One region of the Paenibacillus sp. FSL R7-0210 genome, then DNA from elsewhere that is predicted to be linked to it. Evidence: riboswitches for the same ligand, from Rfam matches in the RefSeq annotation. Region 1 holds a riboswitch; each other region holds the start of a gene.

The links. Region 1 has a riboswitch for cyclic di-AMP ahead of MKY64_RS26890 (C40 family peptidase). Riboswitches for the same ligand answer to the same signal wherever they lie in the genome.
Region 2: another riboswitch for cyclic di-AMP. It lies ahead of MKY64_RS09610 (APC family permease); the one in region 1 lies ahead of MKY64_RS26890 (C40 family peptidase).
Region 3: another riboswitch for cyclic di-AMP. It lies ahead of MKY64_RS10265 (hypothetical protein); the one in region 1 lies ahead of MKY64_RS26890 (C40 family peptidase).
Region 4: another riboswitch for cyclic di-AMP. It lies ahead of MKY64_RS15460 (alpha/beta fold hydrolase); the one in region 1 lies ahead of MKY64_RS26890 (C40 family peptidase).

Annotation. Positions count from the first base shown of each region.
Region 1 is NZ_JBBPAR010000001.1:6,361,746-6,369,568, reverse strand. Features, by position in the region: gene motA (flagellar motor stator protein MotA) at 1-234, opposite strand, end outside; gene MKY64_RS26915 (hypothetical protein) at 438-731, shown strand; gene MKY64_RS26910 (4a-hydroxytetrahydrobiopterin dehydratase) at 943-1,218, shown strand; gene MKY64_RS26905 (c-type cytochrome) at 1,350-1,706, opposite strand; gene MKY64_RS26900 (GNAT family N-acetyltransferase) at 1,834-2,319, opposite strand; gene MKY64_RS26895 (C40 family peptidase) at 2,566-3,057, opposite strand; cyclic di-AMP (ydaO/yuaA leader) riboswitch at 3,062-3,204, opposite strand; gene MKY64_RS26890 (C40 family peptidase) at 3,593-4,021, opposite strand; cyclic di-AMP (ydaO/yuaA leader) riboswitch at 4,079-4,217, opposite strand; gene MKY64_RS26885 (hypothetical protein) at 4,429-5,262, opposite strand; gene MKY64_RS26880 (M1 family aminopeptidase) at 5,272-7,287, opposite strand; gene MKY64_RS26875 (YwhD family protein) at 7,392-7,823, shown strand, end outside.
Region 2 is NZ_JBBPAR010000001.1:2,202,577-2,210,399, reverse strand. Features, by position in the region: gene MKY64_RS09620 (FecCD family ABC transporter permease) at 1-837, opposite strand, end outside; gene MKY64_RS09615 (ABC transporter substrate-binding protein) at 990-2,027, opposite strand; gene MKY64_RS09610 (APC family permease) at 2,200-4,017, opposite strand; cyclic di-AMP (ydaO/yuaA leader) riboswitch at 4,146-4,305, opposite strand; gene MKY64_RS09605 (disulfide oxidoreductase) at 4,532-4,966, opposite strand; gene MKY64_RS09600 (DsbA family protein) at 4,963-5,727, opposite strand; gene MKY64_RS09595 (sensor histidine kinase) at 5,821-7,740, opposite strand.
Region 3 is NZ_JBBPAR010000001.1:2,339,597-2,347,419, forward strand. Features, by position in the region: gene MKY64_RS10250 (MarR family winged helix-turn-helix transcriptional regulator) at 1-161, shown strand, start outside; partial or broken gene arsM (arsenite methyltransferase) at 204-794, shown strand; gene MKY64_RS10260 (arsinothricin resistance N-acetyltransferase ArsN1 family A) at 813-1,310, shown strand; cyclic di-AMP (ydaO/yuaA leader) riboswitch at 1,657-1,820, shown strand; gene MKY64_RS10265 (hypothetical protein) at 2,026-2,493, shown strand; partial or broken gene MKY64_RS10270 (3'-5' exonuclease) at 2,513-2,647, opposite strand; gene MKY64_RS10275 (suppressor of fused domain protein) at 2,831-3,574, shown strand; gene MKY64_RS10280 (FAD-dependent oxidoreductase) at 3,666-5,015, opposite strand; gene MKY64_RS10285 (response regulator) at 5,057-6,685, opposite strand; gene MKY64_RS10290 (sensor histidine kinase) at 6,666-7,823, opposite strand, start outside.
Region 4 is NZ_JBBPAR010000001.1:3,582,357-3,590,179, forward strand. Features, by position in the region: gene MKY64_RS15440 (beta-L-arabinofuranosidase domain-containing protein) at 1-1,549, opposite strand, end outside; gene MKY64_RS15445 (AraC family transcriptional regulator) at 1,704-2,552, shown strand; gene MKY64_RS15450 (hypothetical protein) at 2,675-2,818, opposite strand; gene MKY64_RS15455 (TrkH family potassium uptake protein) at 3,072-4,430, opposite strand; gene MKY64_RS15460 (alpha/beta fold hydrolase) at 4,457-5,272, opposite strand; cyclic di-AMP (ydaO/yuaA leader) riboswitch at 5,280-5,413, opposite strand; gene mnhG (monovalent cation/H(+) antiporter subunit G) at 5,412-5,771, opposite strand; gene MKY64_RS15470 (Na(+)/H(+) antiporter subunit F1) at 5,761-6,054, opposite strand; gene MKY64_RS15475 (Na+/H+ antiporter subunit E) at 6,054-6,536, opposite strand; gene MKY64_RS15480 (Na+/H+ antiporter subunit D) at 6,542-7,823, opposite strand, start outside.

The DNA.
Region 1 (7,823 bases):
CAGTTCGGGCTTACCGACCATCTTTTTCTTCGTAAACAGGATCTTCAACAGCTTAGGGAAATTCTTGACTTCCGACATCGGAAAGGCCATGAAGATGGAGGCAGCCGTGCCAAGAAAAATAATGACATAGGCAGCGGGGTTGTTCAAGCTTGCAAGTGGAGCATGCTTGAGTATCATCCCCCAGATTACTGCGATCAGACCAAACACCAGGCCTAGAATTGTTGAGATTTCCATTTATGCACCTCGTCCATGAGAATTAAGAAGTGATCGACTAACCGCGTAATTCGTCCTTGAACCGCGGGAGAACACTCTGTTCGTAACCAAATCACGTATATTCTTCTTTATCGACATCATTCCCTTTTTTGTGAAGTGATTTTTTCGGCTATAATAGATAAGGTAGGTTATTATTCATCAGCGAAGAAAACGGAGTGATTGATGTGGGAGTTAAGCATGGCAGGGATTACGGTGAAATTCTGGTTGAACTGACAGGAGCCGTTGGACGGATTACAGACGGGTACATTTTTTTTGAAATGGAGCCTGAAGAGTGGACGAATCTGCCGGAGGAATCGAGGCAGGAGGTCTGGGAGGCGCTTGCGGAAGACCTGTTCTACGCGCTGGGCAACGAGCCGGTCATTCAGGTGGGCAGCGGAGTTGTGATGTACGATAAAGAAACACACCGCATTAATATTCTGCTGGGCGATGAGGATCTGGCTTCGGTCGTTCTTGTATAAAGCAGGGGAAAAATGCGGCAGCGGGTTTGTCCCGGGCATCCGGCCATGTTAAAATTGGAAGTGGAGTACTAATTGCCGGGATGTCAGAATACATTTAATCAAAAATCTTTGGCCTGGCACATCCCTTGGACTTTCAGAAGCTGAGGGATGTTTTATTTGAAGGAGAAGAGCAGGCTGAAGGAACCGTTAACTTAGCAAGGGAGGAAACGAATTGCAATTAACTGAGGAACAACTGCAGGAGCAGATCGGCAAGCTTGAGGGCTGGAAGCTGGAGAGGGATAGGCTGGTGCGCAAATATATGTTCAGTGAATATATGAAGGGAATTGCCTTTGTGGATGAGGTAGCGACAATTTCGGAGGCCTTTGACCATCACCCGCATATCACCATTGATTACAAGACGGTTGTTCTGCGGCTGGCTGCAGATGTGGAGAAGCTTGATCTCCGCCAGGCGCATGAATTTAATGAGGCATTCGAGAAGACCCGCTAGAGGACAAGGCCCCTATGGAGACAACAGGAATATCTAATTAATAGAAATGCCCGTGCAAGGATCGTTCGTTATCCTCGTCACGGGCATTATACATTTAGAATGAGGAGCATGGTGTGAGTACAGGTTGCGGATTATTTCTTCTCGGCCAGCCATAGGGCTACATTCGCAATCTCTTCAGGGGCCAGCCTGTCTTTGAAGGGAGGCATCTGTCCGCGGCCCTTGGTGACTATGCTGAAGATCTGAGCTGCGTCATGCGAAGCGCCTTCCTGCTGCAGGCTGGGTCCCGCCCCGCCCTGAAGCTGGTCTCCGTGGCAGGAGATACAATTGGCCTTCACTGTGGCTTCTGCGCCCGCAGCGTCCAGCACAACCTCCGGCATGGTCGGCTTGTTCTGCTCCGCCACCTCGGATTTACCGGGTAGGGTAAACATTAAGATTACTGCAAAGGCACAGGCGGCAAAAAACAAACCGCTCATGATCCATTTCTGCATCTGCATCCGTCCCTCCATGTAAGCTGCTGTCTCCATTATAGCGGATGGTGAAGCGTTATCATAGTATGTGTGTCAAAAAAATGAACACAAATGATCCATTTTTTGCAAAACTCTCTTGTCTCCGGTGCTATTCCTCATAGACCATGCAATAAAAAGGCTTATTACCGGTCGGAGTGCGGCGTTCATAGGTATCCGTTATGGTGAACCCGCATTTCTGGTAGGCGCGGATGGCGCGCTGGTTCCAGGTCAGCACCTCCAGGTCGATCTCACATTCCGGGTAACGCGACCGTGCTGCCTGCACAATAGCCTTCATGAACAGATGTCCCATTCCATGGCCGCACAGCTCGGGCCGCATTCCGACACCAAGCCGGACTACCCCCTCCATCGGAAAGAGCTGGGCGAAGCCGCACAGATCCCCCTCTCCATTCACAACCGATACATATTGCTCACTTCGCAGCTGCGGGTCTCCGAACTCCACGCCCAGCGCCTGCATCTGCTCCCAGGACATCCAGCCGTAAATATTATACGGCGGCTTGTAGCTCCACTCACAGATCTCAGCGGCATGCTGCGGCTCCATAGGCACCACGTAAAAGGTTAGCGGGGAGCTAATCATTGGGGGAGGCCTCCTTCCAAGGGACATAGATTCATTTCTTCTATTAATTATATACAAAAACAGCCAGTTTCGACGCAATTTCCTTACGGAAATGCAGAAACTTGACAAACGGCAAAATATATTTTCCGAAAGCGCAGAATCAGTGTTTTACAAATATAGAGAGGGGTAAGTAATTTTATAGACAAAAAAAGCCCTTCCCCAAGATTTCGGCAAAAATCTCGGAAAAGAGCGTTAGGTTACAAAGGATTATTGTACATCATCGTTGTCTTGGGAATCCGAAGCTACAGTCTTGTAGGCATCTGTACTCATGATTCGCTTGGCGCCAACGTAGCGGTTGACGTAATAGCTGTCACTCAGCGAACTGATGGTTACACCACGTGAGGAAGAGGCATGGGCGAATTCGCCGTCACCAACATAAATACCTACATGGGATATGCCCTTACCGCTTGTATTGAAGAATACAAGATCGCCCGGTCTCATCTCGTCACGGGACACGGCAGAGCCCATCTGATACTGGGAGCCGGATTGATGGGGCAGGTTAATGCCGATCTTATCAAAAACATACATTGTAAATCCGGAGCAATCAAACCCGTTAGTTGATGTACCGCCGGACACGTATTTGGTTCCGATGGCTTTGTCGATCACTTTATCCATTTTGGAATCCGCGAAAGCGCTTCCTGCTCCGATGGTGAAGATAATGGACAAGCTTAGTACTGCGGCTGCTAGCTTCTTCTTCAAAAGTAAATACCCCTTCCAATGCCTACGAGGTTAGCTTAAGGGTTCGGTTGAAGGTCCCCTATGACCCCTCTTAGAATAGGAGGTCAATTCACCCAAAGTGGTTCCCCCGTTTCCCTAATTCATTAGGGAACTCGGCACGACTGTTGATTAGGATTAGCGGTTCATTCAATACATGACAAAACCTTTGTTAAAATCGATTCAATAATTACAAAAATGTTACTAAAAACTCACTGCGATAATTGTAACAAAGACTAAGGCGCTTGGCAATCACTTATAACATATTAATGCATCTTTTTTGCTGTTTTTTAGAGTTATAGCCCTTTCCAAAGACTCATATCTATGCGCAGGGGTTAATTTATATGATTATTTCTTTGTTTTTGCAAGAAAATGCTGTTTCAAGGCTGCGAATTCAGTGTAAAAGGTAGAATAAGGAAAAGGAAAAACCCGGAAATGATTACGGCAATAATCATCCCGGGCTCGTATAAGTTACATTTAGTTGTTAGAGGCTGAAATATTCGGGGTATGCTTCAAGGGTTCAATCGTAAGCGACAGCTTGGTAGGCTGTTGTGCTCATTACTCGTTTGGCGCCAACGTAGCGGTTGGCCCAGTAGGACTGGCTCATCGAACTGATGGTTACACCACGTGAACTTGAGGACTGTGCGAACTTCCCGTTTCCAACATAAATACCGACATGGGACACTCCGTTACCCAGGGTGTTGAAGAACACGAGATCACCGGAACGCAGATTGCTCTTGGATACACTTGTTCCAACTTTGAACTGTGCTTTGGAGGTACGGGGCAAGGTAAGCCCGACATTCTTGAACACATACTTGGTAAATCCGGAACAGTCGAAGCCGCTGGTGGTTGTGCCCCCGGTTTTATACGACGTTCCAATGGTTTTTGAAATCACAGTATCCATCTTAGAATCTGCGAAGGCACTGCCCGCTCCGAGTGTGAATACCATCACAAGACCCAGCGCTGCTGCGGTGCATTTTTTCTTGAAATTCTGACTAATCAAAAGATGTACTCCTTCCAGGGCCTGCGAGGTTAGCTTAAGGATTCGGTAGAAGGTTCCCCTATGACCCCTCTAAAGCGAGATCAATTCACCCAAAATATGGTTCCCCCACTTCCCGGTGCAGGGAATTCGGCGTTTTATGCACCAGAACAGTGACTTATCGGTATTGCTTAAATTGCAAGAGTTACGGAATATTTTGCTTGAAAGATTACAACTTTGTTACTACTGGTACAGCCATCATTGTATCAGAGGATTTCCCCTTTTGCAAATGCTTTTGTCCTCCGTTCAAGCAAAAAAGAGTCCTGCTCCCTGATAAGGGGCTGTGACTCTCTTTAGTATGCCGCTTCAGCAGCTTATTATTGTGGAAATGATTTACTGGACCAAAGGTGGTACTGGGCAGCGATTCCCCACATATCGAACAGCGTGGAGGGCAGCGGAGCTGCCTGGCGGAGCATAAGGGCCGGCAATCCGGGATAGAACAGAGCAGAGGCGCTGCAGAGCAGAATTACGGCCAGGCTTCCCGCCCCCAGAACGATGGATATACCGATCGAAGGCAGCAGCATCTTCAGGCAGATCAGCAGTGAGGAGAACATGCCGGTACCGGCGGTATAGCCGAATTGCATATAGAGCAGAAGCTTGCGGACAAGGAAGAGATAGAGCAGCCAGCCCAGCACATAAGGCACCAGCTTCAGCAGAAGCTGGACATCGAGAACACCGCTGAGCAGATGACGGTACATACGCGGAAGCAGCCAAGAGAGCGGCAGGAGGGTTAGCGCCCATTCGATGAGGCTGAACACCAGCACCGGCAGCCCATATTTTCTCATTCCGGGAAAAAAGAACAGTCCCCGCGCTCCGTCGCGCTCCTGGTGAAGCTCGTGCAGCAGCCCTGCACGGATAAAGGGAGTCACCAGCAGCCTTAGCACTGTCAGCGCAAGCAGCAGCCACAGCCAGTGCTGGACGGCGGGGTCGGTGCGCAGCGCGGTCTGCCCCTCGATATAATACAGCAGCCTGCCTATTCCGCTGCCGCCGGCATTCGCATCCGGGTAGCGGAGCAGGACGGGGACAACCGCGCTTTTAATGAATTTGTACAGGAAATATCCCCAGAACAGCCGGTAGATAAATAGCAGAATCAATATATAGAATTGCTCTTTCATGCTGATCCAACCGCGGGCAATTGAACTTTTCACCATTCCTTCACCTCACCAGACAAGAGTTCCGAGCAGGGTTTCAAGCAGAGTTGATGCACTAAGCGTCCAGCGGGAGAGTGTACGCGGCTCAAGCTCCGCCATTCTGAAATTATTAAGATGCCTGCTCTCCAGCAGAATGGAATGCCCCGGATCGATCTCTGCGGAGACCAGCGGCGCTTTATACGCTAACTCAAAGGAAGTAGCCTTACCCTCGCCATTCCAGTATTGCTGCACCGTGTACCCGTCTGCGAAGGTGAATTTCACGGGAACATCGGGGTACAGGCTGCCCTTATTACTTACATCAACCACAGCGCTGTAGCGGCTCCCACCGCCGTCACTGTTGTCCTGTCTGACGGTGAGCCTGATATCGTCAACTGCGAAGTCGGGTGCACCCCCGCTATAGACATACCGCTCAAAATACGTCTGCCAGGATTGCTTGGTCACTTTCTCCACAACCTTCTGGAAGTCGGCGGTGGACGGATGCTGGAAGCGGTATTTGCGGGCATAGGCGGCGAGGATGGCATCCATATTCTTGGTCCCGGCGATGCGTTCGATATCCTTCAGCACCAGCTTGCCCCGGATGTATACATTGCGCGTGTAGGCGTCATCACCGGTGTATTTCCAGGTCTCCAGCTTAAGCGGCTGTGAAGAGGAGACCAGGCTGGACTGCAGCGGGAGGCTTGAGACCACACCGTATTCCTGTTCCATCAGCCGGTCTTCGGCATAAGAGGTGAAGCTCTCATCCAGCCAGGCTTCTTCGAATTCATTGCTGGCCACCAGGCCGTAGAAATATTGGTGCCCGATCTCATGGATGATCGTGCGCTCCAGGGAGGTGCCCGGTGAAGTGTCCGTGGCGCCGAAGGCGGTAATCAGGGTCGGATACTCCATTCCTCCGGCCCCGTTGCCGGACTCCGGCGGGACAACAATCGATAAGGTAGAGTAGGGATAAGGGCCGTACCACTTGCTGAAAGCCATCAGTGCAGCCTCAGCCGCCTGAAAGTAACGCTCCTGGAGATGCTTATGCAGCGGGTCCAGATAGAGCTTAATCTTCACCCCGGGCACCTGCGGCGCGGAGAAGGCCTTCTCGGCAACCACGAAATCAGGCGATGCCGCCCAGGCGAAGTCGTGGACGTCATCTGCATAGAACTGATAGATCTTGCGCCCCTTCACCACCTTGGCGTCTCTCACCGGAAACCCGGTTGCGGCGACCTTATACTCGGGCGGGACAGAAATCGATACATTGTAAATTCCAAAATCACTGTAGAACTCGGAGTTGCCGTGGTATTGATGCAGGTTCCAGCCCTCTTCCTTGAGTCCTCTTCTGCCGGCAGGCTCATAGACGCTAAGCTTCGGAAACCACTGGCCGGCCATCACGAAGTCGCCAGCGGTTCCCATCCGGGCGAAAATTTTCGGCAGCTTGACCTCGAATTTAAGCCTTACCGTAACGCTCTCGCCGCCGTTCACCGGCTGCGGCAGATGGACCTTGAGCAGTGTTCTGTCATTGACATTGCCGTCGTCCGGCTGCACATATTGGGTGCGCTGCATCAGCGAAATGCCCTCGGAGGTCCGCAAATCTGTCAGGGTAATGCTCCCGTAACCCCCAGCAGGCATGGTGTCACCGCGAAGCGTGCCCCCGGACTCCTTCATGAAGGTGGTGCCGGCGGATGAGAATGCATTGGGATACAGATGAAAGTAGAGCTCCTGGACCGGCTTTGCGCCCGGATGGGTCCAGGTCAGCGTCTCGGAGGCGACCAGGGTCTCCTTATCAGGCAGGAGCTCCACATCCATGTGATATTCAACCACGCGCTGGCTTAAAGCCTCTGTCTCCGATGTGTAGATCGTATCTGAAAGATCGGACTGCACGGGCTGCTGCCGGGGGATAATGGCGGGGGACTTGGCCTCTTTTGGAACAGAGGCAGTCCATACGGCAGGGCTATGCCCTGACAGAAACCATATTCCGCCTCCAAGCAAGGTGAGGACAGCCAGGACTGCGAAGATGAGGGTATACCTTAATGAATGTGGCTTCATACTATGATTCCTCCCGTGACAAGCATCTACGGGATGTATATGTTTGCAATCGCCGCATTATTAGCTAAAATTAAATAATTAGTGAATGGAAAGGATGTGCACATGTGGATAACGTACAACCGGAGGGCAAAAAACAAATTGCCTTGAATATTGTGAACGCCAGAGCCAAGCATAAAGGCTTCGGTGCAGGCTCGATTGATCTGAACAATGTATCGCCTGTCATTATTGATCAGGGCATCGCCGTTATTGATATAGGTGCCATGCATGCCAAGAGCAAAGTGGAGAAGGGAATTAAATTCTCTATGAACCGTGAGGATGTTCCGGCGGGAAGACAGGTTTGGGTCGTATGGGTCGCCGTTGACCGTACCCCGGAGGGACAGTTCTACGGCGGAATTACCGCCTGTGAGATGTGGATTGACACCGAAGCGCGGCGCGGCTGGAAGATTCTTGCGGATCATGTAAATAAGCTGGATGCGGCCTTGAAGCGCAAGCTTATTCTGGATGGACTTGGAAGTGCTGAGCGGGCAGCGCTGAAA
Region 2 (7,823 bases), 4.2 Mb from region 1:
AAAAGCGATCGGCCCCACCGTGGAGACTGCCGCTCCGGCGAGGATGACGACAATAATCATCCCTGCAGTCTGTACCAGACCGGTGCGCTGTCCGAGACCTGCTGCAACATCCCTGCCCAGGCTCAGTAGCGTAATCGAACGCGACAACATCAGCGCACCGATTAGGGCCGCCGCGACCCAAGGAGATATTACCTGCAGCTGCTTCCAGCTCGCTCCTCCAATCCCCCCGGCCATCCAAAAGGCGATATCCTGGGAGAGGCTGAACAGGATAGCAATGCCCTGGCTGACCGCCAGCAGCATGGCGCTTACTGCCGCACCGGCGAGGGTCAGCCGAAGCGGGGTCAGTCCGCTATGGGAGAGCGATCCGATCCCGAATACCAGCAGTGAGGCTACAGCCGCTCCAAGGAAGCAGTACAGCATGATGTACGCGAAGGATAGTGTTGGCGCGAAGGCAAAAGCCAGGGCCAGTCCAACGCCCGCACCTGCATTAAGACCAATCAGTCCGGAATCCGCCAGCGGGTTGCGGGTCATCCCCTGCATAATCGCACCGGCAACGGCAAAACATGCGCCGACCAGCGCTCCTGCGGCAGCCCGGGGAATCCGCAGCTCCCGGATGACCTGATGCTGGGGCAGCTCCGGATTGAACCGGAACACCGCCTCCCATACGGTAGCCAGCCGGATATCCGCCGCACCAACCGATACGGATACCATCAGGCCGAAGACAATCGCTGCTATTCCCAGCACCAGAATAACAGCAGCGGCAAGCGGCCGCGACCGGACAGATGTGTTCCCTTCAACAGAAGGAGCTTGTAGAGCAGAATCTGTGGATGAAGCCATATGCCGTCTCCTTATCAGGATTATTAGGGAAATATAGATGATTATGATTCTCATTATCGCAAAGATATGAATATTGTTCAACTTAAAAAAGAGGCAGGCTTCTATATCCTAAGGATATAAAAGCCTGCACAATTCTCCGGCTGGTAAAGAACCTATTTTACAAAACTGCTCAGAATATCATCGATGGTCTTGGTATTGGCTATAGGGCCGCTGTACAGCCAGCTGGTATCTTTGCCGAATTCATGAACATTCCCTGCCTTAACGGCCGGAATTCCCTTCCAGACTGCACCTTCTGTAATCTCAGCTCCGCTTGCCTTGTCACTATTCACCAGAATGATATGCTCTGCAGTCAGCTCAGATAATTTCTCCAGTGAAATCGGGTTCCACGGTGCTCTGGATTCTGCAGGAATGTCGGTCACGAGATTCGGGAGCTTCACTCCAAGATCGCCATACAATACCGCACCGCTGCTGCGGGTCTCATCTACAATGAAGAAATTCTTGGACACCAGCCACAGAACCGCTACTGAATCATCGCCAATTGCCGCTGAGACAGCCGCTTTGGCTGAAGCCGCTTTCTGGTCATAGTCTGCAATAGCCTTCTCCGCTTCCGGTGTCTTATTGAGCAGCTCACCGATCTTGAGCAAGGCTGCGCGCCAGTCACTGCTGACCTCATCGCCGAGTACATAGGTTGGTGCAATCTTATTCAGCTGGTCATAAAGACCGTTCTGAACCGAGCCCTCCGACTGGACGATGTGAAAATCCGGCGTGAAGCTGGTGACGGCTTCAAGCGGCAGGTCATAGCTGATCGGCGGAACGTCCTTAAGCTCAGCGGCCAGGTAAGCCTGAGTACCATTCTTCGTAGACCACTGGGCAACCGGAGTCACGCCGAGTGCTACCAGATAATCCTCCAGATAAGAAGCAATTACACGCTGCGGATTAGCGGGAACGGTCACCTTATGTCCCATTGCATCCGTTACGGTCTTCTCCACAGCGGGTGCAGCAGTTGCTGCAGGTACCGCAGTGGCCTCCGCAGTCGCTTCTGCGGTTGCCGCAGGTGCGGTGCCTGCTCCACCGTTACTGCCTGCGTTGCTATTATCATTTCCGCAAGCGGACAGCAGCAGTGTTGTAGTCATAAGTCCGGCCACCGCCAGCTTCCCGCTTCTTGATCCTTGCAGGTTGAACGAAAACATTGAATACCCCTCCTGTATGTTACCCTCATGATTGGCAAAAGCTCTGTTACCTTCATCTTGTCTATACTGATGATATTGATTCTCATTCTCTATGTCAACCAATAACTTATAATAACGTAAAAACGGCCGTCTCCGCATTAAGCAGAAACAGCCATCTTCCTAATCTTCTATATTATTTATGCAGATGGAAAGGTACAGTCGCGATTACAATGTCCTTCTGATTCATCAGATATGAACGGATGAACAAGCTGGTCTGATTATGCAGCACCGCCTGCCACCAGTGCTTGGTCACGAATTGCGGAATCAGGACGGTAATATGATCCGTTGAAGAGGTCTTCCACTCTACTGTATCGATGAACTTCACCAGCGGGCGGATAATGCTGCGGTAGCGGGAGCGCAGGACGATCAGGCGTACGCCGGGGTTCCACTCCTCCCACTTCTGCTCCATCTTGTGAATCTCTTCTTCATCGAAGCCTACATATACAGCGACCACATTATCTGTCAATGACTTCGCATAGCTGATCGAATGCAGTACAGCACGAGTCACACCGGCGACCGGAACGACTACGGTGCTTCCTTTGATACAAGGCTTATCGGTAGCCGGGCAGATCCGCAGCTGATCGGCAATATTCATATAATGGCGGTGAATCCGGTGGAACACGATGATAACAGCCGGCAGGAAGATGAAGGCCATCCACACGCTGGAGAATTTAGTGATTATGAAAATCAGGGTGATCGTTAATGTAGTGAGCATCCCCACCGTATTGACGGCGAACTTGCTCTGCCAGCCTTTCGGCTTCGTTCTGTACCATTGGACCATCATGCCCAGCTGCGACAGCGTGAACGGAATGAATACCCCTACTGCATATAATGGAATGAGTCCTTCCGTATTCCCGTGAAACGCCGCCACCAGCACAGCCGACATAACACCGAGGAAAATAATACCGTTGGAGAAGCCCAGCCGGTCGCCGCGCACCATGAAGGCATGGGGCAGATATTTGTCTTTGGCGAACATGAACGCCAGCAGCGGGAAGGCCGAGTACGCCGTATTGGCTGCCAGGAACAGGATAACCGCCGTAATCCCCTGAATGAAGAAGTACAGTCCGCCGCGGCCGAAGGTAGATTCGGTAATCTGTGAGACCACGGTGGCCTTCTCATCAGGCATGATACCGTACCAGTAAGCGAGCAGCGTAATACCTGTGAACATTACCCCGAGAATGAGGCCCATGAGCATCAGCGTTTTGGCTGCATTTTTCTCCGCGGGCGCTTTGAAGTTAGGAATGGCATTGGAGACCGCTTCTACCCCGGTCAGAGCCGAACAGCCGGAGCTGAAGGCCTTCAGCAGCAGAAACATACTCACGTTCGATACGGCCGAGCCAATCTCAGGAACATGGGCATGGGCGCCGCCGGTCATATATTTGAAGACCCCCGAGATGATGAGCACGAAGATGGAAACCACGAACAGATAGACCGGGATAGCGATGAAGGAGGCCGATTCGGTCACTCCCCGCAGGTTAACAATCGTTAAGAGCACGATAACAGATACCGCTATCAGAACACTATGATTATGCAGACTTGGAAAAGCTGAAGTGATTGCATCCGTCCCCGCCGACGCACTTACCGCCACCGTCAGAATGTAATCCACCAGCAGAGAGCCGCCGGCCAGTAAGCCGGTATGCACCCCTAGATTGCTTTTGGCGACAATATACGCGCCCCCGCCTTGGGGATAAGCGAAGATCGTCTGCCGGTAGGACAGAATCAGAATAGCCAGCAGGCCCAATACGGCTAATGCAATTGGCAAGGAGTACCAGATAGCGGTGAACCCGGCGGCCACCAGTACAATCAGAATTTGTTCTGTTCCGTAGGCTACAGACGAGAGCGCATCAGAAGACAGGACAGCCAGTGCTTTCACCTTGGATAACTTTTCATGATCGAGTTCGTTCGACTTCATCGGACGCCCGATCAATAGTCGTTTTACCTTGCTTACCATTGTAGTAACAGTTCCTCTCTTGGTTAAGTTGAAACGGGTTTCCCTGCGCTGTTTTCATAAGTGGATTTCATAAATGCAGGCACCAAAATAAGCATACGGAAATGATCCGCATGCCTTAGTGTGCATGGTCATTATCCCACTAGTGGCTTACGAGGTTAGCTGGCGGATTCGGACTGTGGTAGCCCTACGGTTACAGGTCAAGTAGCCTGCTCCGATTCACCCCTTTTGGCCTTGGCCAAAGTGTGGTTCCCCCGTTTTTCCTTCCGGAAAATTCAGCGCATATTCAACTTCTCACAAGGACTAATATTAAGCTACAACACGTCTTCCGTAAAGCGTGGAAACAAATGAAAAAAGAATGAAAAGCACTCAAAACAACCAAATTCATCATCCGGTATGTCTTGATCTTTCATTCTCTTTCATTATCCCTTTACCACGTGATTTTACAGGGTTTTTGCATATTATTTTTTACTAAAATTAAGGGTATTCTCTTCTCTTCCTTCTGCCCGTCAGCTTCTTACTCCGCAGGCTCCTCTTTGCGTCCTGTCCAGAGCAGAATGGAGATTAAGGCAAAGGCTATAAGTGCAAGCAGAGGGATCGTTATAAATCCGAACCAGTTCAGATAATCCTTGTTGCACGGTACGCCGATGGTACAGGGAAGCACCTTGCTGAGCGCCGGAATTTTCTGCTCCGCATAATGATATATGGAGATGCTGCCGCCAATCAGACTAAGGGGAAGCACGTATGGAATGATCCGCTTGTCCCCCCGGTAGGTGGCGATCCCCAGCAGGAACAGCTGCGGATACATGAAGATCCGCTGGAACCAGCACAGCTTACAGGGCTCGTAATTTAGGACCTCACTGAGATACAGGCTTCCTGCTACAGCCACCACACAGACGAACCAGGCCAAGTAGAGACAGTTACGCCGGCAGAAGGCAGAGAAGGCGGTCATTGGGCGGTCCCTGCTCCCGCTGCTGCTGTTGCTGCCTGAATCTGGGCGTCAATCGCCTCCATATTGAAAGGCTCCTTCACCTTGATGCCGTTCACGTACAAGGAAGGCGTATTCGTTACGCCCGTATCGGTGCCAAGCTGAATATCCCGCTCCAGCTCGCTTACGTAGGTACGCTCGTCAATGTCCTTGCGCAGCAGGTCGTAATCCACCGGCAGCTCCAGCTGCTTGGCGAGACTCACCAGGAAGTCAGGTGTAGCCCATTCCTTCTCTTCATTCCCCTGATTGGCATAGATCGCATCGAAATACTTCCAGAACGCTTCCTGGTTCTGATGATAGACCGATAGCGCTGCCAGGGAGGCCGTTCTGGAATCCGTACCGAGGAAGGCCAGATTCACGAAATAGAAGGCTGCTTTATTCTGATCGACATAGCCCTGAACGATCTGCGGCTTGATCACACCGGTGAACTGGGCGCAAGCCGGACATTTGAAATCGCCGAATTCCACAATTTTGACCGGAGCATCCTCCTTGCCAAGCCGCATCATTTCGCTGTAATTGAAGGCAACCGGCTTACTGTCTGTACCGGCAGGCGAAGAGTCCTTCGATGCCAGCATAAATAAGCCTACAAAAATAATAATGACGATGGCCACCGTACTCACGATCAGAATTCTCGTTTTCTGCTTCTGCTGCTCCTGCTCTGCCCTGCGCTTCTCCTGCTTGCTCATCTGGGGAGCCGTGACATTGTTCTTTTTTGTTTTGCTCAAAGAGAGTTCCTTTCCGTCCTCAGGACTATCGTGATAAAAGAATAGTTACTTTCAAATTATATAATGTTAACTCTCTTGTTGGCAATCGCTGTCTTATACGGCTTCATTCTCCTCCGCTGACTCCCCCTCCCCTGTATCCTTGCCGAAAAATACCTCCGGGGAATGCTCCTGCGACTGCAGCTTAATTCTGAAGAAGAATTGTGTGCCGCCCCCTTCTGCCGGTTCTGCCCAGATCTCTCCTTGCATCAGGTCTACAAGCTTCTTGCAGATCGCAAGGCCCAGACCCGTGCCGGGGTACTTACGGGTATGCGACCCGTCCACCTGCGAGAAGGACTGGAAGAGCAGCTGCAGCTTATCCGGTGAGATGCCAATGCCGGTGTCGCGCACCATGAATTGCAGCGCCTGAGCGGTCTCCCTGACGCCATAGGACTCCACCTTAACCGTTACCGTGCCGGATGGCGTGAATTTCACCGCATTGCCGATCAGGTTGATGAGAATCTGGCGGATACGCGCAGCATCCCCGGTGAACTTGTCAGGAAGCCCCTCCTCGATCAGAAGCTCCAGAGATAACGGCTTGTCTTGTGTGCTCACCATGAACAGGTCCATACAGCCCTGGAGCAGCGCCTTCAGCCCGAAAGAATCCTTGTTCAGCGAGAGGGCATCCGCCTCCAGCCGGGAGATGTCGAGAATATCGCTCATCACATGCAGCAGAGCATGGCTGCTTGTACTCTGAAGCCGCAGGAGCTCCAGATGCTCAGGATTGCTGATCTCCTCGGACAGCAGCTGGTTGACGCCGATAATGCCGTTCAGCGGCGTGCGGATTTCATGGCTCATGGTGGCGAGGAACTCGCTTTTCATCGTCACCGCACTCTCCGCGGTATCCCTGGCCTCCAGCAGCTCATACTGATACTTCATCAGGGCAGTCACATCCTCGGCCACAATATAGACCCACTGCTCCGTATGATGCAGCAAAGGAAAGACGGTGACACTACAGATCAGCTGCTCCCCGCCTTTGCTCCGTACCTTCAGCTCCAGCTTGGAGGACTGCCCCCGTGAAGCGCGCGTTATGGCATCCCGTACGGCAGCTTCATCCCGTTCGCTGTATAGTATCGCCTTATAATTCCCCAGTTCTTCGCTGCTATATCCGGTAATGTCCCGCAGAGCAGGATTAGCACTGATTATCTTCTTACGGGCAGGATCAATGCAGATTACCATATCAGGGTTATGCTCGAACAGCGCAGTATACCGCTGCTCATTGAAGGCGGCTGACTGGAGTACCCGCTGCCGGTCCCTGTACAACAGAGCAAGGACGATCGACACAATGAACAGGAAGGAGCCGCAGAGGATCATTCCCAGTATCGAATCCTGCAAATAGAGCACGTGCGCGGCTGCACTGGACGGTTCTCCTGGAGAGAATGAAGCGCCCGCCATGGCAGCGTAATGGATGCCTGTGAACGCGCCGGTCAGGGTCAGGACAAGCAGCAGCTTTTTGAAGCTGAACATATTGTAGGCCTGCTCCAGCCACTTCGGATCGTAGGAAGCGGTGACCACCGGAACGATCAGGGCGAATAATACCGCCATTATAATTGAGAAAGCGCCTTGCTCATACGTTGCCGTAAGTCTCATCGACAGAATTCCGCTGAAATGCATAATCAGGATGCCGCTGCTGAACAAGAGGCCGCCCAGAGCCAGATAGACCCTGCTGCGGGTGTGCGGGTTATTCAGCATAGCTAACAGCATATAAGAAGCTGCCACGGGAATCACTAGAGAGAACGCCAGTAGCGGCAGATTATACGATACCGGAACGGCCATATCCATTGCACGCATCCCGATGAAATGCATGCTCCACAGGCCTGTGCCAAGCACCAGGGAGATGAGCAGGATGAACCGGGAGCTCCGCTGGCCGCGAAGCAGACGTTCCGTCAGATCGAGCGCCGTGAAGCAGGAGAGAAAGGCTATCGCCACCGACAAGAGGACAAGCAGATCATTGTAAGTGTTAAAAGGATGCTTCAACGCTCCCGCCCCTTTCTTGAATCGGATAGATTACATGTATTTACACTTCCTTACCCGCCTTAAATCCGGCCGAATCGGAGATA
Region 3 (7,823 bases), 4.0 Mb from region 1:
AAATGGTAGCTGCAACTATTGATCAACAAATGAATGAATACCTGAACGAGGCCTTCTCACACATGAGTGAGTTTGAAGTAGAAACATTACTACGGTCCATTAAGCTTTTCAACGAATCTATGGGAAAACTCAGCAATTGCTGCGCACCCGTAAAAGGGTGACCTTCTCTTCTCTTTTACTTGTATATTGCAAATTATTTCAGCTGCGGTAATCCACAGGCTATTGCTGAACTGCAGGCGGGTGAACATGTTTTGGACCTTGGGAGTGGCGGCGGATTTGATTGTTTTCTGGCTTCCCGGCAGGTAGGTAATGAAGGCCATGTTATAGGTGTGGATATGACACCTGAGATGATCAGTCGAGCAAGAGATAATGCCCTTAAAGGAAAGTTCAGTAACACCGAATTCAGATTGGGCGAAATAGAGCATCTTCCCGTCGCTGACAATTCGATCAACGTCATTATTTCCAACTGCGTGATTAATCTCTCCCCAGACAAACAGCAAGTATTCCGTGAGGCTTATCGTGTTCTTCAGCCTGCAGGTCGTCTTGCCATATCAGATATCGTAACTACAGCTGAGCTTCCTCCTGAGATCAAAAATGACCTGGATGAATTATATTCGGGTTGTATCTCTGGCGCCTCTTCCATTGCCGATTTGGAGATCATGCTTCAGGAATGCGGCTTTACTGATATCAGCATTGAGCCAAAGGACGAATCTAAAACATTCATTAAAGATTGGGTTCCAGGTGCGAATGTTGACCAATACATCGTCTCTGCTGTAATTAAAGCGAGAAAGTAATCTTAAGGGGATGTTGATATGATCAGTACATTAACTGTCCGTCAGGCCACACCTGAGGATATTGAAAGCATTCTTCGTATCTACAATCAGGGGATCGAGGACCGGATCGCTACACTTGAAACAGAGATGAAAGACTTCTCATATATGGAATCATGGTTCAACGATCACCAAGGCCGTTTTAGCGTTTTGATTGCTGAACGCGAAGGTGAAGTCGTGGGCTGGGCCTCACTGAACCCATATTCTCACCGTTGCGCGTATAACGGCGTCGCTGACCTTTCTGTATATATTGATCGAAGCTTTCGTGGGCAAGGTGTAGGCAGCTCCCTCCTGGAGTCCTTACACAAGGTAGCAAAGGAAAATAGTTTTTATAAAATTGTTCTCTTTACCTTTCCGTTTAATGAGAGTGGTCAAGGATTGTATCGAAAGATGGGCTACCGGCAGGTTGGTGTATTTGAGAAGCAAGGAGTGATGGACGGAGCGTTTATTGATGTGATGATTATGGAGAAGCTGCTATAAAAATGAAGATCAAAAGGAGAAGTTCCATCCGCAAACGGAGGAACTTCTCCTTTTGATCTATTCCTACAATCTCACTTTCATGGAGGCTCCGCATATCGGGCCTGTAAACAGGAGGATCTTAAACATTATATCTGATCTTAATATCATGATTAAAGAATCATTAAGATTCATTTAGCCCCATTTAGGTTGCATTAAAAAGTTAATAAATACGCGATAACTTCAGAAAATCGGGGATGAATGCTAGATTACAAGGGATTTTCTTCATTTTTATATCCTATAGAGTCTTATTTAGTCTCCTAGAGAACTTTCAGCATTTTACAAACAGTGATGCTCAGCGTAAGATTCCTTTTAACAAATGCTGAATTCCCGTCAGGCGGGAAGCGGGGGAACCAAATGGCTGTGACCAGCCGAAATGGGGTGAATCCAAAGAAGATTGAACTCTTCACTGGTAGGACGACTCTCACCGTCCGAATCCGTCAGCTAACCTCGTAAGCACTGGAGAGAGCCTGCATTAACCATGCTTTTTTGCTGCGATCCCGCAAAACCTTTCCATTACACTTATCCATCGTACAGAAAACCAAATATTCCGTTTGGCTTGAGCATGCTGCTGTATGTGAGAATGAAACTGAACTGACAGCCTATGTAGCCACAGCTGAGCAGACCCATAATCTGCAGCGTTATATGAAATCTATAGACAACCTAGGAGGCATTATTCATGATTAACGCCAGACTGTCACGAATCGAGTTGTTCGCATTTAGCTGCCGCCCTTCCTTCATGCATATTTCAGAGCCTTACGGATGCTGGTATGGGGTGTTGAAGTTAACCTTCGGAGGACAGATCAGCTATGGGAATTGCATTCTTTGTGCGGGTGACAATGCGGTGGATTTAATCAAATGGGGCTCTTTTCTGAAAGAGATATGTCATTGTACTGCAGAAGAAGCCACAGAATACGTCCGGATGCACGGACAAGAATGGGCTCCCAATCAACTTAACATGATCAAGACTGCACTCGATAGTATGTTCATTCAAAATGACCAAATCCGAATGAAGGTAGGAGCCGGATCGGAGCGGTATCGCCATCAAAGGACAGAGCAAAGAATCCATTCAATTAATACGGTGAAGAGTCGTCTGAATCCAACCATTTTATTTGCAGAATCGGTATCCTATTATTCACTGCTATAGACATGATCAATTTAAATTATCAAAACTTCAATTGGTCAAAAATCTTAACGAATATTTTTGCAATGTTCTTGGCATCGTCGATACCTCTATGGTGAGTACCTTCAAGCGGCAATTCAAGCATAGACAAGGCTCTCTCCATGCCTACGCCCCGCTTGCGGTCATTTTCCCAACAGGTGACTTCCAGATCAAAAATGATATAGTTCATATCTGCTCCTTTTGAAATTCGAATCGATAGACCCATCGCTCCGGGGCTATGTCTTTTGTTATACTTCCAAGTGAGGTTTCAAATACTTCATTTCGCACTTTAATATAAACCCACACAGAGGAGCGCAAAGACATGAACTTTTTCAAAAAACTGTTTGGCGGCAAGGAAATGGGCAAATCAGAAGACGGTACCACCATTTATGGTTATGACGCTTCGGATGAGCAGCAGGTTACGCCTCCCGCCAATATTTTGTACATGGAAGATTTAAACGAACATTTCAATCGGGTCTTTCCAAACCGGGAAACCGGCGTGTTCCACGAACTGATTTCAGACATCGTACATATTGATGTGAACATTATGGAAGCTACACCTGATGAGCCATACCGGGTGCTGTACACCAATGGGATGAGCGATCTGCCGCTGACGCTCCCGCAGGAGATCCGTGAAGAGTATAAGCATCTAGAACGCGCGGAGCTGATGATGTTTTTGCCGGCGGACTGGCCGCTTACGCAGGAGGATTTCGAGGCGGAGGAGAACTACTGGCCGATCCGGCTGATGAAGATGCTTGCCCGATTCCCGCATATGTATCAGACATGGCTTGGATACGGCCATACGATCCCCAACACGGAGGATTACGAGCCTTATGCGGCTAATACGGAGCTATCCGGCGTGATCCTGTATGCTCTGCCGGAAGAGGTTAGCACCGTCCATACGAAAGACGGCAATCAGGTTCAGGTTTATTTCCTGGTTCCGCTGTACCGGGAGGAAATGGAGTTCAAGCTGGAGTCCGGTATGGATGAACTGGTCGCCAAGCTGTTCGAGCTTCCAGAGGATTTCCTCGTTCTGAATCCGAATAGACGCAACGCTTGTAAATAACTGCCCGGATGAACAAGTTTGAAACAGCTTGAAAAGGCTGAGCCTAAGTCAAGGATATGACTTTGGGCTCAGCCTTTTTATTTCTTATTTCCTAGAACCGCTCATTGATCTGCTCCCCTAACCATGCGCCTTTGCGGACAAGTCTGCGCTGCAGGTCCGCGATGTCGATACTGCGCGTTTCCCGTGAGCCTTTCTCAGTCAGAATTGCCGCAGCCGTACCGGAGGCTTCGCCCATGGCAAAGCAATTGGGCATGACCCGGGTGGAGCCTTGGGCCGCTCTATCGGTTGATATCGCTCTGCCGGCTACGATTACGTTCTGAATACCGGCCGGAAGCAAGGCGCGATAAGGAATGCCGTGGGACTCTCCCGGCGATAGACGTATCATCGTCATGCCGCTCGTAGGCTTTGCCATATGAATATCAATAAAGTAGGCATTGCGGGCAATATCGTCAGGGAACGAACGGCACGCCAGAAAATCGTCGGCAGTGATGATATAATCGCCGATGATCCGCCGGGTTTCCCGAATGCCGATCTGTTCGCCCGTCAACGTCAGGAAAGCGTTCTCGAATCCGGGAATCGCTTCCCGCAGCCAACCGGTAATGTGTTCAACAAGCGCGCGGCCTTCGATTGCTCCGCGGGTCAGATCATCCGTATTTGAACCATCAATCCCGAATACATGGCCGAAATTGAAGCCTGCCGTATGATTGTTCAGCCAGGAAATACCGGCCCAATCTCTCGCGACGCGCAATCGCCCTTCGTGTTTCGCCTTGTTGATCGCATGTTTCAGATCGTGGCCGTGCGTCTCCGCACTTGAGAGAAATTTGTTCCTGTCCAGGTTATTCAGGACGAAGCACATTGTCCCCGGCTGCAGCTCTCCGTCATCTCCACCTTTGGCGAGCTGCCCGCCCGCAAGATAGGTGAGATCCGCATCGCTGGTTGCATCAATGTATATCTTCCCCTTCACAGCCTGGGTTCCGGTCTTGTTATTAATGATCGCCGCTTCAATGATGCCGTCCTGTTGAAGAACTTGACTGACGAAGGTATGATACAGCACTTTAACGCCAGCCTCCATCATCTTTTCGTCCAATACGCGTTTTAAAATTTCCGCATCAATCGGCACCCAATCCAGGCGATCCTTCCATGCTTCCTGAAACGTCTCCTCCATCCTGCTTTTCATAGCAAGCAGAATTTCCAGCCCAATCCCACGGATTACCGGCTTGATCTGATCGGTATACGGGCAAAATGCAGGAACCTGAGAGACCGTCGCCATGCCGCCCAGGTATCCTCTTTGCTCTATCAGCAATACGGATGCCCCGTTTCTTGCCGCTGCGAGCGCTGCGGCTACTCCTGACGGTCCTCCTCCGGCAACGACAACATCCACCTCCGTGTAGACAGGAATATCACGCTCGGGTATTTTAACGGTTAGTGCCATATCGGTCATTCTGACCACCTCCACCTGTTTTCTTCCATTGTAGTTTTAACTTACATCAACCGCGGTGAGTCTGAACGCTCTTGTTTCTTTAATTCACTTGGGGCTACACCCCAATATTTACGAAACACTCTGGCAAAATAGCTGACATCACGATATCCTGCCGCTTCTGCTGCATCATACACCTTAACGCCGCTGTATAAGAGCTCTTTGGCATGCTCCATACTCCGCTTCAGGAGATATTCCGAAATGGATTTCCCTTCCTCCCGCTTAAAGAGCCGGCTAAGGTAAGAGGGATTGACATATAATCTTTCGGCCAGCGTGTGCAAGGTCAGTTCTTCTTTCCCCAGCATTTCCTCCACGGCTTCGATCATTTGTTTAACGAGCCGATGGCTGGAATGCTTTCGCTCGCGTTCCCGGTATTGGGTAATGCGGCTGGCCACTCTTTTGGACCATTCCACGATCTGCTCTTTGGAGAGCAGGGATTCAAAGGACAGAAACATCGAATAATCCTCCTGCAGCACCTCCTGCATCGACCAGCCTCGCGATTGAATCATACGTGTAAATAAGCTGCTCAAATACAGCAAATGCTCGTATACCTTTTGGGTTGAGACCGCTTGGGAGTATACGTCCTTGAAATAGCAGTCCATCAGCTCAGCAACCGTTGTCGCGTGATCCGTATGAACCGCAATCTCCAGCTGTTTTTCGAACTCGGCGTCATAATGAAACGGCTGCTCCATGTTGGTTACGTCCAGGTAAGGAACGAACACCTCATTTCCGTAAATGGCCCGCTCCTGCAGCGCACGGCGTGCCTGCCGGTAGGACAGCGAAACATGATCCCATGAGCCTGGGGTCCCGAGTCCGGCGCTGGCGGTAAGCTTCAGACACTCTTTCACAATGTTGAAGAGACGGGGAACGTGAACATTGATCCGCTGGATGATATCTGGAGCCGATTCTTCCGGTTGTCCCAAAAAGAGCAGCACGGTTGCTCCGTCCGCATCATTAAAGACCCGGCAGTCTTCATGCTGTAAACATTCAGCCGCTATGCATTCCAGAGAAAACTGCAGCAACGCCTGATCCGAAGACGTAAACCGTTCTCCTTGCTCGTGAATCGGATCAATTTCACATACGGCTACTGCAAACCAGGTATAGAGGGCAAGCTCCAGATTCAGCTCTTCCATATGCTTCTTGAGCTCCCAGTCCGCATACCGGCCCTGTATCCAGTTTCTATAAAAATCATCCTGGAGCTGAGGCAGGCGGTCCTGCCATTTCCGCTGCAGCTCAATCATGCTGTGCTTTTCCATCAGTTCCTCTCGTATCTCTTCCGCAGCCGCAAGAATAGCCTTCAAAATTTCATCGTCTCCGGCCGGCTTCAGCAAGTACTTCATGACGCCAAGCCCCACAGCAGCCTGCGCATACGGGAAATCGTCATGGCCGCTTAAAATCACGATTTTCATGTGCGGTTCCTGCTGCAGCACCGTTTTCGCCAAGGTCAACCCGTCCATCTCCGGCATCTCGATATCGAGCAGCATGATATCCGGCTTCCTGCGCCCGATCATGGACAGCGCTTCTAAGCCGTTCTCGGCAAGCGCCACTACTTCGATGCCATGCTCATTCCACGGTATATTATTGGCCAGGCTATTCAATATTCGAATTTCATCTTCAACAATCATGAGATTCATGTTCCGGTTCCCCTCTCTCCTCCCGGCAGCGCTCTGCCGGCAAATCGATGATCGCCGTCGTTCCGTTCCCTTCCCCGCTGACGATCTTCAATTCCGCCGTCTCCCCATAGTAAATGGTGATTCGAGCCTGGACATTGAGCAGCGCAAAAAACTCGGAGTTCTTTTCAGGGGGGGCCGTGTAATCCCCGAACCTGATTCTTGCCAGGGCCTGTTGAATCCGCATAAGCCTTGGCCCTGGAATCCCTCTTCCATTATCGGTTACCTGGATGATCAGCCGGTCATTAGAGACATCGGTGCGAATGCTTAATGCTCCGCCTTTTTTTCGTTTCTCCAATCCATGCAATATGGCATTCTCAACCAGCGGTTGAAGCAGCAGCTTCAGAATATGCAAATGCTGGCTATCCTCAGAAGCGCAGTACTCCACCGTAAATCGCTCGGCAAAACGGATTTGCTGAATCCGAATATAGTATTGAAGGTGCTTGAATGTTTCCTCCACCGTAAACGACTCCTGCCCTTTACTCAAACTCAGCCTGAAGAAGTTCGACAAGTTGAGCACCATCGTACTGATCTCTTCCGCTTCATAATTTTTGGCCGTCCAATAAATCGAATCCAGCGTGTTGTACAAGAAGTGGGGATTGATCTGAGCCTGCAGAAATTTGAGCTCCGTCTTGGTCATTCTGAGCTGTTGCTCATAGATGTCCTTGATCAGATGACGCTGCTGACTCGCCGTTTCGTTGAAAGCCTCCGTTAAATACCCCAACTCGTCCTGCCGCCCGTTCTCCAGCCTGATATTCAGATTGCCTTTACGCAGCTGCCGCATGCCGGACACAAGTCTTGATATCGGAGAAGCAATTCCGCTGTAGATAAACCAGGCAATCCAGACGGCAAGCACGACACTGAGTGCAATAATGCAGTACGCAAAAATTTGCAGCGGCCTCGACTTATCATAAATCTCACGCTCGGGCTGGATCAGCAGCAGCGACCATCCGCTTCGGGGAGAAGTCACCCGCAGAATCAAATTTTTCTCATCCGTTTCCGGGGTTTCCCGGACAAACACACTGCCTGGTTGGACGTCCCTCCATTCGAAAGACAATGTTTCTGCAGGAGCACTCGATACGATTAACCGCTCCCGGGCATC
Region 4 (7,823 bases), 2.8 Mb from region 1:
CATACATCACTGCCGCACGATTCTCAGAGCCTTTTAGCGGAACTAAATGCAGGGAGGCATTGATGTCAATTTCAATCGTATCCTGATCATAGAATACACGCTCAATAATGAAGTAGTTATTCTCCTTCTTAGGGGAGCAGAGAACCGAGTTGATTTTAACAGCTTTGACTGCATGCTCCTTGAATATCATCCGAAATTCAACAGGTTCGGCAACTTGAATGGTAATTGTCGAGGTTGACCCATCAGGGAAAGCAGTTTGCTGAGTAATTGCAGCATTCTTTTCCTTCCAGATTACACTTGAAGAGATAAAAGCATTCAGCAGCAAGGCATCCCCGTTTTTAAACCAAATATTTCTTTGGAGCTCACTCATAGCTTCAATTCCAGATGCCGTACAGCACCAGAAGGAATCGTACGGCGTGCTGAAATTTTTGACGGCGGAGCTCCCCATTGGCTGATGATACTGGGATAACCCGGTTTGGCTGCTCGAGCTGTTTAGGATCGCGTTATATTTCAGCGATTCCAGATGATCCAGATATTCTATGGAAGCAGACCACTTCAACAACTGTTCCAGGATCCTTTCGGTATTGTGTGCACAGCAGCTCTCGCTTTCGCCGCCGGTCAACGCATCTTCCAGCTTGTTATATTCCCCCCAGTGTTCTGACTTCTCCGATACTTTATCTTTGATAAAAGCCGTAGCTTTCGAGCTGTTATTGCCATTCGCAAATGTTCTTCCCTTCAAAAAATCATAGAAATTCAAAGAAGCCGACTTGTACTTCTCCTCCCCCATAAGGTTATAACGGTGCATCGCAGCAAGAACCATGGGTAAGTGAGTGTTGGCATGCAGGTTATCAAGTACATCCTCACCGGCTGCCAGGGGCTCCAGGAAATAATCCCGGTCGAACAGCTTGGCCAGCTCAAGGAGCTGGGGATCTCCTGTGATCTCATGCAGGGTGTACAAGGCGTCGCCAATCCCCCCGAATTCGTTCACCGGATTCAGCTTCGTACAACGGAGTATCCCGTCAATTTTCCAGAAGGATAACTTCTCGAATCGTCTGCGTATATAATGCGCCAGGTTCAGGGCCAGGGTCATGGCTTTGGAGCTGCCGAGACAGATGTGACAGTCCACCAGTCCCTGTATGATTTTGTGCAGAGTATAATAGGGCGCCCATACATTCCTGTTCTCTTCGAACTCCAGAATATCGAGTGTATCTTCTTCGAAGGCACTCAAATACCCGTTTGGCTTCGCACATAACTCCATAATATCAATAATCTCAAGTGCTTTTGCCTTCAAAACCTCATCCCGGTCCCCAAATCCGAATTTGGCACAAGCCGACAGAAAATGTCCGGCTAAATGTCCCCGGAGGCCAACCTCCACGGCTTCCCATCCGCCCAGGGGCTCTGCAGAAGACCCCATTCCCGCATTGATTCTAAATGTGTGCATAAGCCGGTTCGTATCAAACTCAGTAATATACTTTTTAACAAGCGCTCTGCGGCACGCAAAATCCCCGTCAGTCAGCCTTACTTCATCCAGACCAAAGTTAGCATACAAGCTCGGACACCTCAGTTTCTATAAAATAATAGTGCAGCGTAGAACTCCTGCATCTATATTTTATAATGCCGGACATCTATAATTGAATTCATCACCTTTGGTTAACCTATACTATTTTCAGATTTTGTATCTGTTTATGTAAGGAGGATAAGGCATGCACAACAACGTGATATTACACTTCGATAAAGTATTGAACGTACAAGATTTGGGTTCCCATAGGACTGAAAGCTTATATACGCATCCTGACAGGAGGCTGGAGTGGGAAGTTTTCCTCTATTTGGCCGATGGGCAAATGGAGGTCTGGGAGGAAGAAACGGAGTATCTCATCCGCAAGGGAGAATTTCTGTTCCTGAAAAGCGGTCTGCATCACTGGGGAGAACCCCGCACACCTGCGGGCACTTCATGGTACTGGATTCATTTCTTCTGTAATTCCGAGGGAGAAGCGGAGCAGAACGGTAATCCATTAAAAGGAAAACCATTATTAGAAGAATTCCGTAAGTGCATTACACTTCCCAAGCACGGAAGGATCTCACACCCCGAGAAGCTGGAGAAGCAGCTGAAAGCCGCCGTTCAACTGTACAATACAACAGATCCGCTCCGCACCATCACGCTATGCCTGCAAACGATGGAGCTGTTCATCACTCTCTTCAGGCAGTCTCTTCACCAGTCCCCGCTGAGCAAGTCGGACCGGACGGTAAGCAGAATTATCGGATTTCTTGAACAAAAGGACAGCTACACCCTCAATTCACAGGAGCTTTCCGCTTCTCTGGAGATGAATTACAGTTACTTGTGTGAAGTCTTCAAACATAAAACAGGGAGCACCATCCAAATGTACAATGCCCAATTCTTCATGGACAAAGCAGCAGGAATGATGCGCAACACAAATCTGAATGTCTCCGAGATCAGCGAGCGGCTCGGCTTCAACTCCCCCTTTTACTTTAGCCGGGTATTCCGCAAAGTGAAGGGCTGCTCCCCCTCAGAGTATATGAGCAGGATTTATTGAGAAATTGTATGGAGGGCTTGTTGTGTCTATTACACGCGGCTTTTCGAACGAACCCTGGAAATTGAACTCCGCGTCCTCCTTAGAGATACAGCCGGGAAGCCCCGGCTGTATCTCTGTCTTATTCACCTGTATAGCGAATTGCTTGATGCGCTCGCCCACTTGATCACGAACCCGCACCATTCTTTATCCTTTAACAATCCCATAATTGTAAGTCTGGTTTTGTCACCCAGTACCTTTAATTTCTCTGCCATTTCGATGTTGAACATATGCACTGTCCTCTTAGAATTCTTAAATACGTGGTACATAATTATGTACTTATATATTAGATACCATGTCTCAAAAGCAAATATTAATTCCTGCTTCCTTCCAATCGGACCCTGCATTTTATACAATACTTGCAAAATGCAATCAAATTATTTATAACTAGGTTATGAGATAAAAACATCTTCAACCCAATAAACAAAAGAAGATAGCACAATAACGTTGAAAATCATTAGAATTAGCGCAGCTCAGTAAACTTTACCCGATAAGCAGCTTATCCTCCGGATACCGATATTTTTGCTTCACATTTTTTTGTGCCAGTGCTAAAGCTAAAGTCAAAGGCCCTAGTCTCCCGATGTACATTGTAATTATGATGATGCATTTTCCCAGTGGCGAAAGTTCTGATGTTATTCCCATAGACATTCCTACAGTTCCAAATGCAGAGGTTGCTTCAAAGAGAAGCGCCAGGAAATCTTTAGGATGAGCATATTCTGTAATGGATAGAAGAAAGGTGGCTGTAAGAACTACACCCAGGGATATGGTCATTACTGCCAGTGCCCTGAATATGATATCCTGGGAGATGCGTTTTTTAAGCAGTTGCACATCTGTTTTCCCCTTAATCGTTGAGACGATACTTAACATAAGTACAGCAAATGTGGTCGTTTTTATACCTCCTCCAGTCGATCCGGACGAAGCCCCAACAAACATCAGGAAAATCATAAAAAATTGTGAGGCCGGGAGCATTGCTCCAATATCGATGGAATTAAAGCCGGCTGTCCGGGTAACAACACCCTGAAAATATGCCGCCCAAGTTCTTTCACTCCAAGAGAGAGTACTGAATGTTTTTGTGTTAAAAAGTTCAATCGCAAAAATCACCAAAAACCCTGCCATACAAAGGAGTCCAGAAGTAATTAAAACTATTTTTGTATGAAAGGAAAGATCTCTCCATCTTCTTTTCCGGTACAGATCCAGAATCACCGTGAACCCAATCCCGCCGATGATAAACAAAAAAGAGATAACAATATTAACTAACGGGTCACCCACATAGCGGCTCAGACTGTCTGGCCATAATCCAAATCCGGCGTTATTGAAGGCAGACACTGAATGGAATATTCCATAATAAATGGACCTTGTTGTTCCTAGTTCATTTGCCCATCGAAGGGCCAACACTATAGCTCCAGTTGTCTCCACGATAAATGAAATGAGAAAGATACTGAGTGATAACCGCACGACTCCTTGTGTTGTTACAGAATTAGATGATTGCTGGATAAGCAGACGTTCTTTTAATCCAATCTTTTTCCCCAAGATCACGGCGATCAAAACACTGAATGTCATAAATCCCAAACCGCCAATTTGAATCAGAAGTAGGATAATGACCTGTCCAAAATGAGAAAAATCGGTACCGGTATCAAGTACAACGAGGCCCGTTACACATACGGCTGAAGTCGAAGTAAACAGTGCTGCCAGCCACCCTATACTAAGTCCGCTGGACGAAGATATCGGCAAGGCCAGCAGCACTGTACCAAGAAATATAGGGACTGCAAAACCGAGTAAAATGATTCTGGATGAGGTCAGTCTGAGATTTGTGATGAAGGATGAGATTTTGTTAAAGAACATATCATTGGCTCCCATTATAATTCAAGTTAGTTGCCAGCTGCCGCCCGCTGAAAACTATGCTGTTCCCTAAGATAATCCAGTAATATACGGTTGAAGAGCTGGGGCTGACACAGATGAGTCGGATACATCGCATCCTCAAGGATCGCCAGACGGGCAGACGGATACTTGCTGGCTGTTCTTTTCACCTGCTCCAGCGCCCATTCATTCTGATTCCCGGATACAACAAGAACAGGAATCTGCAGCCGTAATGCGAACCCGTAGCTGTCCGTTTGTCTAAGTGCCAGCCGCTGCTTAATTAATTCCGTTGTCCGTTCATGCACAAGCTCTTTCCTGAGAATATGATAAGCCGAGAGCCACTTATTGTAGGTGATGCGCAAGGAACGGACGAACATTTCGGCAGGAAGATAATGGGCCGCCCATGCGCAGACCTCAAAGATTCCTTTCATTTTACTGCCTCTCGCCGTGTAATCCTCCTGAAAATAACTGTCCACCAATACCATATTTATTATCCGTTCAGGGTACAGATAGGCGAATTTCTGGGCGAGCACAGCACCACTGGAACAAGCTACGATAACAGCCTTCTCTACAGATAAAGCGTCCAATAACAGCTTCAAATCTTCACATTGTGTGTCTACGATCCGGCTGATCTCCACATCCATTTTACCCGATTGCCCGTTCCCTCTCAAATCGAATACGATCACTTTGGCACGCTTGCTGAAATAATCCGCTTGCGGCTCAAACAGATGATGAGAGGTCGAATAATCATGAATAAAAACAATAGGCAGACCGCTGCCCGACATCTCATAATACAGCGACGTTCCATTCACTTCAATATGCGGCATATACAGTGCATCCTCTCATGAACGCTTGCGGGGTTAGCTGCCGGATTCGGGCCTGAAAGTAGCCCTACTCGTTTTTCCCGAGATTCACCCCATGTAACCTGGTTCCCCCGCTTCCTATAAGGAATTCAGCGATTAACTATTATTTTACAGACGTTTCCTTGCTTTCTTCCCCCAGCACCTTCAGGTCATCCTGAACGCTTCCCTTCCATAAGGGCACTCCGGAACGGTAGGCAGCCCGGCCATTTAAGTGACCTGCTACCGGTGAAGTGATGAATACAAATACAATCGCCAGCAGAAGCTTGACATTAACCGTTCCGTCTTTGAACCAAAAGTACAGGAAACCTCCTGTCAGCAAACACAATACCCCGAAGGTTGCACTTTTGGTAGCCGCATGTGAACGCAGATAGACATCGGGCAGCCGGACTAAGCCGAAGGCACTTAAGCCGCAGAAGACTGCACCCATTACCACAAGAATAGAGCTAATCAGTTCACCTGTCATTGGGGTTCCCTCCATCCTCTATAACGGCTCCCCGTTCAATATATCTGGCCAGTGCCGTAGTACCAATAAACGTCAGAATCCCGATAACCAGAATGACTTCTATAAAATCCTGGGTATCCAGCAGCATACTGAAGACGGTTATCATAGCGAGTACATGAATGCCGATCGTATCGAGTGCGGCAACCCTGTCGGAGCGGGTTGGCCCTTTCAGGAGACGGAACAGGCAGGCCAGCATCGCCAGAGCCAGAATGATCATGGCCACGGTTAGCATAACTGGGATCATTAACGGGTCACCTCCCTGATCGCTCGTTCGAAAGTGCCTCTAATCTGCGTGACCATCAGCTGTGCATCTTTAATATCAATAGCATGAATGTACAGCGTCTTGCCATCCTTGGACACATCAAGAGTCAGGGTTCCCGGTGTCAGACAAATCAGGCACGAGAGCAGTGTGACCTCCCAGGGTGTGGCCAAGGCAGTCTCATAAGCAAAGATACCGGGACGTATAGCCAGTTTTGGACGGATGATATGGCCAATGACCACGAAATTCGAGACCGTAAGTTCACGGGCAAAGATCAGCAGAAGCTTCAGTACAGCCCATATACGTATGAGATAGAAGGTCCGGGGCTGGGACCTGGATTTCCTAAATAACAGTAAAAGTCCGATGCCCAGCAGATAACCTACTAAGAAGCTTGAGCCAGAGCCATTGTTATTTATCGCCATCCACAGAAAGGCAATCAACAGATTAAACAGGAATTGTAAGGCCATATTCACTACTCCTTCATTATGGCTTCAATATATAGCGCAGGTGAAGCCAGAACCTCGCCAGCCTGCGATACATAAGTATACACATACTCCGCTCCGATCCCCATTGCAATCACAAGCAGCAGCAGGCCGGCAGCCACAGCCGAAGCAACCTTCAAGCTCACCTTAGGCTGCTCTTCCTTGGGTTCATTTCCCCAGAAGGCCAGCCTGAACACCTTCATCAGGGAGAACAGCACCAGAAAGCTTGATCCCAGACCAATGAGGGACAGCGTCAGCATCCCCTCGGACAACGCTCCACGGAGGATCATAATTTTGCCGGCAAAACCGCTAAGCGGCGGAATCCCCACCAGGGCGAGCGCCAGAATAAAAAACATCCAGCCGAGGAGCGGATACTTTCTGATCATCCCGCCCATACTGCCTAGCCGGTCAGTTCCGGCTGCGGATATAATCATCCCGCCCAGAATAAACATAAGTCCCTTGGCCAGCATATCGTGCAGCAGATAGAAGACTGCCCCATTCATTGAATCTGCAGTCCCTGCAGCAAGCCCAAAGGCTACAAATCCAACGCTGATAATGACGTTATAATTCAGAATCCGCGGGATATCCCTATAAGCCACTGCCCCCAGGCTGCCCAGGATCATGGTAGCAGCAGCCATCCAGGCGATCCAGTCATGAGTGAAGCCGGGATCGTTCACGAACAACAACGTGAAGGTGCGGATGATTGCATAGAGTCCTACTTTGGTCAGCAGGGCACCGAACAACGCTCTGACAGCCGCCGGAGGTGCACTGTAGGACCCTGGAAGCCAGAAGAACAGGAATAGTCCTGCCTTCAGGGAGAATACAATCAAGAACAAAACAGCAATCACATTAAGCACGCCGCCTTGTCCCGCTTCAGCGATACGCTGGGACAGGTGCGCCATGTTGAGCGTTCCTACCGCTGCATAGAGATAAGCTACCGCAGCTACGAACAGTGTCGAGGATACGATATTAATAAGCAGGTATTTCGACGTTTCTCTTAGCTGAAGCTTGGTCCCACCGAGTGAGATGAGCGCATAAGAAGAAATCAGCATGACCTCAAAAAAGACAAACAGGTTGAAAATATCCCCCGTAAGAAACGAGCCGTATACCCCGACCAGCAAAAACTGAAAGAACGTATAGTAATAGAACCGCTCCCGCTGCTCTCCAATACTGCTGAAGGAGTAGCACAGAATCGCAAAACTGACGATCGAAGCCATCGTTACCAGCAATACAGCAAACATATCACCTACAAATACAATGCCATACGGAGGA